Regions from separate parts of the Streptomyces sp. NPDC053426 genome, predicted to be linked through region 2. Evidence: riboswitches for the same ligand, from Rfam matches in the RefSeq annotation. Region 2 holds a riboswitch; the other holds the start of a gene.
What was found. Region 2 has a riboswitch for glycine ahead of gcvT (glycine cleavage system aminomethyltransferase GcvT). Riboswitches for the same ligand answer to the same signal wherever they lie in the genome.
Positions count from the first base shown of each region.

Region 1: another riboswitch for glycine. It lies ahead of gcvP (aminomethyl-transferring glycine dehydrogenase); the one in region 2 lies ahead of gcvT (glycine cleavage system aminomethyltransferase GcvT).

Region 1 covers NZ_JBVJKE010000023.1:97,830-101,224, reverse strand. Annotated here, with positions in the region: gene ACZ62B_RS34185 (MerR family transcriptional regulator) at 1-22, shown strand, start outside; gene ACZ62B_RS34180 (DNA polymerase IV) at 82-1,473, shown strand; gene ACZ62B_RS34175 (PRC-barrel domain-containing protein) at 1,484-1,858, opposite strand; glycine riboswitch at 1,973-2,068, shown strand; gene gcvP (aminomethyl-transferring glycine dehydrogenase) at 2,243-3,395, shown strand, end outside.
Region 2 covers NZ_JBVJKE010000010.1:84,429-87,823, reverse strand. Annotated here, with positions in the region: gene ACZ62B_RS21100 (enhanced serine sensitivity protein SseB) at 1-358, opposite strand, end outside; gene ACZ62B_RS21095 (AAA family ATPase) at 428-1,096, opposite strand; glycine riboswitch at 1,320-1,420, shown strand; glycine riboswitch at 1,421-1,551, shown strand; gene gcvT (glycine cleavage system aminomethyltransferase GcvT) at 1,626-2,744, shown strand; gene gcvH (glycine cleavage system protein GcvH) at 2,861-3,238, shown strand; gene glyA (serine hydroxymethyltransferase) at 3,253-3,395, shown strand, end outside.

The DNA of each region.
Region 1 (3,395 bases), on a different contig from region 2:
GCGGCGGAACAAGGCGGTCTGAGGCCGTCCGGTCTCGCCCGGGAACGGCCGTTGTCAGTGGCGTAGGGCAGCATCGGAGACGTGAGATCCGCGCCCACGATCCTGCATCTCGACATGGACGCCTTCTTCGCCTCGGTGGAGCAGGCGTCCAAGCCGAGCCTGCGCGGGAAGGCGGTCGTCGTGGGCGGGCTCGGGCCGCGGGGTGTGGTGGCCACCGCCTCGTACGAGGCACGGGTCTTCGGCGTCCACTCGGCGATGCCCATGGCGCAGGCCCGGCGACGCGCGCCGAACGCCGCGTACCTGGTGCCGAGGTTCGCTCTCTACCGGTCGATCAGCGAGCAGGTGATGGGGTTGCTGCGGGCCCTGTCACCGCTGGTGGAGCCGCTGAGCCTGGACGAGGCGTTCGTGGACCTGGAGGCCGGCGGCGCGGCCTGGGACGAGCGGTCGGCGCGGCTGGCCGGGGCGAAGCTGCGCGCGGACATACGGGCGGTCACGGGGCTCACCGGGTCGGTGGGGCTCGCGGCCTCCAAGATGCTGGCGAAGATCGCCTCGGAGCAGGCGAAGCCGGACGGACTGGTGCTGATCGAGCCGGGCACGGAGCGGGCCCTGCTGGGGCCGCTGCCGGTCCGCACCCTGCCGGGCGTCGGGCCGGCGACCGGTGACCATCTGCGGCGGGCGGGGATCCACACGGTCGACGAGCTCGCCGAGGCCGGGGAGGACGAGCTCGTACGGCTGCTGGGCAAGGCCCACGGCCACGCGCTGTTCGCGATGGCGCTGGCCCGGGACGAGCGGCCCGTGGTGGCTGAGCGGGAGACCAAGTCGGTGTCGGTCGAGGACACGTACGACGTGGACATCCACGACCGGGTGCGGGTGGGGACGGAGGTGCGGCGGCTCGCGGACCGGTGCGTGCGCAGGCTGCGGGAGGCGGGCCTGTCGGGGCGGACCATCGTGCTGAAGGTGCGCCGGTACGACTTCTCGACCCTCACCCGGTCCGAGACGCTGCGGGGCCCCACGGACGATCCGGCGGTGGTGCGGGAGGCGGCCGCGCGGCTGCTGGACTCGGTCGACACGACGGGCGGGGTGCGGCTGCTGGGCGTCGGGGTCAGCGGGCTGGCCGACTACACGCAGGAGGACCTGTTCGCGCAGGCCGCGGGCGTCCCCGCCGACGACCTCCCGCACGAGGAGGCCGAGGCCGCGCCCGCGCCGGAGCAGGAGACGCCCGCCGAGCGGCGCTGGCCGGCGGGGCACGACGTACGGCACGCCGTGTACGGGCACGGATGGGTGCAGGGCAGCGGGCTGGGCCGGGTCACGGCGCGCTTCGAGACACCCGACTCGGAGCCGGGCCGGGTGAAGACCTTCCGCGTCGACGATCCGGCTCTGCAACCGGCGGATCCGCTGCCGCTGGTGTCCCGGAGACCAGGGGAGGACGAGGGCGCGGGGGCCGGTGGAGGGACGCGGGCGGAGAGCCGGTGAGCGGGGCGGATCAGGCCGGCTTGTCGTTCCCGGCGAGTTTGCCGAAGTCGCGGTCCGGGAGGGGCGGGGGAGCGGCGAGGTCCAGGCCGTAGTGGTGGTAGAGCTGGAGTTCCTGTTCGGGGGAGAGATGGCGGCCCACGCCGAAGTCGGGGGCGTCCTTGATGAGGGCGCGTTCGAAGGGGACGTGGAGGGCGCCGTCGACGAGGTCGCTGGGTTCCAGGGGGACGAAGGCGTCCCTGCTGAACAGGCCGGTGCGTATCGCCGCCCACTCCGGTACGCCGGTGGCGTCGTCGAGGTAGATCTCGTCGATGGTGCCGATCCGGTTTCCGTTGCGGTCGAACGCCTTGCGGCCGATCAGGTGGCGCGGATCGATGTCGGTCTGCACAGGCCCTCCACTGGTCGCAAACTCATCCGTAAGCACTACAGAACGGCACAATCGGCTGGACGGCCACTCGAAAGTTCTGGTGGGGTGCTCGCTGGTACGCTGGCAGACGGCTGCTGACCCCGTGCGGGAGAGCCCTCCGGACACCATCGGGGGCGCCGAAGGAGCAAATCCTCCCCGGAATCTCTCAGGCACACGTACCGCACGGACGAGGTCACTCTGGAAAGCAGAGCGGGTGTCGACGGCTTCCGCTCTCACCGACGGTGAAAGTCGGGCGCCTTCGGGCCGTCCGGTGAAGCTCTCAGGTTGAGATGACAGAGGGGGAGGCCGTCCGGGCACCCGCGCCGTGGTGCCCCTCGAAGGTCGTCGGACCAGGAGGCCTCCTCAATGACCGCCCCTCGCACTCCGCTCTCCGAGCTCGAACAGGGAATCCCCTTCGAGCAGCGCCACATCGGCCCCGACCACGAGGCCCGGGCCAAGATGCTCGCGCAGGTCGGCTACGGCTCGCTGGACGAGCTGACGGCCGCCGCCGTGCCGGACGTCATCAAGAACGCCGACGCGCTGGACCTGCCGGGTGCCCGGAGCGAGGCCGAGGTGCTGGCCGAGCTGCGTTCCCTGGCCGACCGCAACGAGGTGCTCGGCTCCATGATCGGACTCGGGTACTACGGCACCTTCACCCCGCCCGTCATCCTGCGCAACGTGATGGAGAACCCCGCCTGGTACACGGCGTACACGCCGTACCAGCCGGAGATCTCCCAGGGGCGGCTCGAGGCGCTGCTGAACTTCCAGACCGTGGTCGCCGAACTCACCGGCCTGCCGACCTCGGGCGCCTCGCTGCTCGACGAGGGCACCGCCGCCGCCGAGGCGATGGCGCTGTCGCGGCGCATGGGCAAGAACAAGAAGGGCCTGTTCCTGGTCGACGCGGACGCGCTGCCGCAGACCATCGCGGTGATCGAGACCCGTGCCGAGCCGACCGGCGTCGAGGTCGTCGTCGCCGACCTGAGCGAGGGCATCCCCGCCGAGGTCGCCGGGCGCGAGATCAACGGCGTACTGATCCAGTACCCGGGCGCCTCCGGTGCCGTGCGCGACATCAAGCCGGTGATCGACCAGGCGCACGAGCTGGGCGCGCTCGTCACCGTCGCCGCCGATCTGCTCGCCCTCGCGCTGCTGAAGTCGCCCGGTGAGCTGGGCGCGGACATCGCGGTCGGCACCACGCAGCGCTTCGGTGTGCCGATGGGCTTCGGCGGGCCGCACGCCGGCTACATGGCCGTGCAGGAGAAGATGGCGCGCAGCCTGCCCGGGCGGCTCGTCGGCGTCTCCGTCGACGCGGACGGGCACAAGGCCTACCGCCTCGCCCTGCAGACCCGTGAGCAGCACATCCGCCGCGAGAAGGCCACCAGCAACATCTGCACCGCCCAGGTGCTGCTCGCCGTCATGGCCGGCATGTACGCCGTCTACCACGGCCCGGAGGGACTGCGGCTGATCGCCCGGCGCACCCACCGGTACGCCACCGTCCTCGCCGAGGGCCTGCGGGCCGGCG
Region 2 (3,395 bases):
CGGGGTTCACCGCGATCCCGGCCTGCGGCGGCAGCCCGCGGGCGAACTCCACGGCGGGCGCGATCGTGTACGACATGTGGGAGCCGACGACCTGGCGGAACTGCTCCTCGGAGCTGAAGACGGGGACGTGGACCTGACCGTCGATCTCCATGGTGGGCAGGTCCAGCGGGCCGCTGTCCGGGCCGCCGCCGTTCGGCAGCGGGACCCAGACGAAGCTGCGGCCCAGCACCTCGACGATCCTGCCGCCCGCCGAGGGGACGCCGAGGGAGGCGGAGAGCACCTCCTCCAGCTCGTTGCCGGGCCACCCGCCGTGCGGGTGGGGGTGCGTCTGTGCCGGGAAGTCCGCCGGGAAGTCCATCTGCCTACCGCCTGCTGCCTGGAACCGCTGCTGTGGCTGGAAAGGCTACCCGTCGGCCCGCGGCGCCGGTCAGCCCGTGAAGCCGACCCGGCGCAGCGCGTCCGCCGCGTCCCGGTCGATCAGGACCGCCGAACCCGCGCCCGCCGGCAGCGCGCCCCGCTCCACCGCGCGCAGCAGCCGCTCGCTCGCCGCGCGGTGGCGCAGGAACGCGTAGCGGGAGACACCGCGCCCGCGTTCGCGCTGGCCGGCCAGGGCCTGCTGCGGGGTGACGTCGAGCAGCAGCAGATGCAGGCTCGCGCCCCGGCGGCGGGCCTCGCGGGCCAGCCAGCGGCGCACCCAGGCCTGCGTACCGCAGTCGTGCACGACGACCGGCCCCCCGGTCCGCAGCACGCGGCGCAGCCCGGCGTAGTGGGCGAGGCGGACCAGCGGGCGGTAGACCGCGTACGGCAGGAGGCGCGGCATGCGGCCGTCCCAGCGGTCCCGGGTGTCCTGGGAGTCGACGCGGGTGCCGCGCACCGTGCGCCGCATCAGGGTGGACTTGCCGCTGCCGGGCAGCCCGGTGACCACGACGAGGTCCCGGGGTCCGAAGAGCAGGGCGCGCGGGCTGCGGCCGGCCCGTGCGCGCAGATCGCGGACTACGGGCGCCGGCAGCGCGCCGCGGGCCCGACGGGCCTGAGCGGCCGGCTGCTGGGGCAGCGTGACGCCCGTGGTGGTGGCGCACGCCGTGGTCCTGTTCACCGTGATCGTCCTCCCCTGGGGCCGGGTACGAGTACCGATCCCCGCCGAGTGTAAAGAGAAGGTAATGCCGGGTGTCTGTCGTTTCCGTCCGTTTCCTGAAACAGGCTTGTCACAGCCCCCTGTGACGATGCCCGCACACCCTGTGCACCCCCTGGGAAGGGTCCCCCTGCCGCGCCCCCGCGATGCGTGCAATGATGTGCGCGCCAACTGCATACCGGCCGTTTGAATCCGCGCGGGAGAGTCCCCGGCACCGTTTGCCGCCGGGGCGCCGAAGGAGCAAGTCCCTCCCTTGAATCTCTCAGGCCCCGTTACCGCGCGGGCGAGGCACATCTGAAAAGCGGGCCGCCGAAGGGCATCAGCAGTGCTCCGGTGGCTCCACCCAAGGTGCAAGCCAGGGCGCCCCTGCGTGGGCGGTCATGGCGAACCTCTCAGGTTCCGATGACAGATGGGGAGGAAACGTCCTCGCCTTCCCCCACGCCCGAATGAATTCGCGCGGGAGGGACCCCCATCGCCTCTGGGAGACCGACCGATGAGCAGTACCGAACCCCGCCGGACCGCGCTCGACGCCCTGCACCGTTCGCTCGGCGCGACGATGACCGACTTCGCCGGCTGGGACATGCCCCTGCGCTACGGCTCCGAGCGCGACGAGCACAACGCCGTCCGCACCAAGGCCGGCCTCTTCGACCTCTCGCACATGGGCGAGATCACCGTCACCGGCCCGGGGGCCGCCGAACTGCTGGACTTCGCGCTGGTCGGCAACATCGGCAGCGTGAAGCCGGGCCGTGCCCGCTACACCATGATCTGCCGCGAGGACGGCGGCATCCTGGACGACCTGATCGTCTACCGGCTGGACGACGCCGAGTACATGGTGGTCGCCAACGCCTCCAACGCCCGGACGGTCCTCGACGCGCTCGTCGAGCGCTCGGCCGGCTTCGACGCCGAGGTCCGCGACGACCGCGACGCCTACGCGCTGCTGGCCGTGCAGGGCCCCGAGTCCCCCGGCATCCTCGCCTCGCTCACCGACGCCGACCTGGACGGCCTGAAGTACTACGCCGGTCTGCCCGGCACGGTCGCCGGTGTGCCCGCGCTGATCGCCCGTACCGGCTACACCGGCGAGGACGGCTTCGAGCTGTTCGTGAAGCCCGAGCACGCGGCCGAGCTGTGGCAGGCGCTCACCAAGGCCGGCGAGGGCGCCGGCCTGGTCCCCTGCGGGCTGTCCTGCCGGGACACGCTCCGTCTGGAGGCCGGCATGCCGCTGTACGGCAATGAGCTGAGCACCTCCCTCACGCCCTTCGACGCCGGTCTGGGCCGGGTGGTGAAGTTCGAGAAGGAGGGCGACTTCGTGGGCCGTGCGGCGCTCGCCGAGGCCGCCGAGCGCGCCGCGTCCGAGCCTCCGCGCGTCCTGGTCGGCCTGGTCGCCGAGGGCCGCCGGGTCCCGCGCTCCGGGTACGCGGTCGTGGCCGGCGGCGAGGTGATCGGCGAGGTCACCTCCGGCGCGCCCTCCCCGACGCTGGGCAAGCCGATCGCGATGGCGTACGTCGACGCCGCCCACGCCGCGCCCGGCACCGAGGGCGTCGGCGTGGACATCCGCGGCAGCCACGAGCCGTACGAGGTCGTGGCGCTGCCGTTCTACAAGCGGCGGAAGTGACACCGTCCTCAGACGGCTTTCCGCGCGTGAGGTGAGCACGTCGTGCCTGCTCACCGGCGCCGCACAGCAGTCCCCTCCCTCATCAGCAGTCCCCCGCGTACAGGAGAATCCAGGACATGAGCAACCCCACGCAGCTGCGTTACAGCAAGGAGCACGAGTGGCTGTCGGCCGCCGAGGACGGCGTGTCGACGGTCGGCATCACGGAGCACGCGGCCAACGCGCTCGGCGACGTGGTCTTCGTCCAGCTCCCCGAGGTCGGTGACGGCGTGACCGCGGGCGAGACCTGCGGCGAGCTGGAGTCCACCAAGTCGGTCAGCGACCTGTACTCCCCCGTCGGCGGTGAGGTCACCGAGGTCAACGAGGACGTGGTGAACGACCCGTCGCTGGTGAACTCCGCCCCCTTCGAGGGCGGCTGGCTGTTCAAGGTGCGCGTCACCGACGAGCCGGCCGACCTGCTGACCGCCGCCGAGTACGACGCCTTCATCAAGGGCTGAGGAGCCGTAGCAGCATGTCGCTTCTGAACACGCCCCTGCACGAGCTCGACCCGGCGGTGGCCGCCGCCGTCGACGCCGAGCTGCACCGCCAGCAGTCCACCCTCGAGATGATCGCCTCGGAGAACTTCGCCCCGGTCGCGGTCATGGAGGCCCAGGG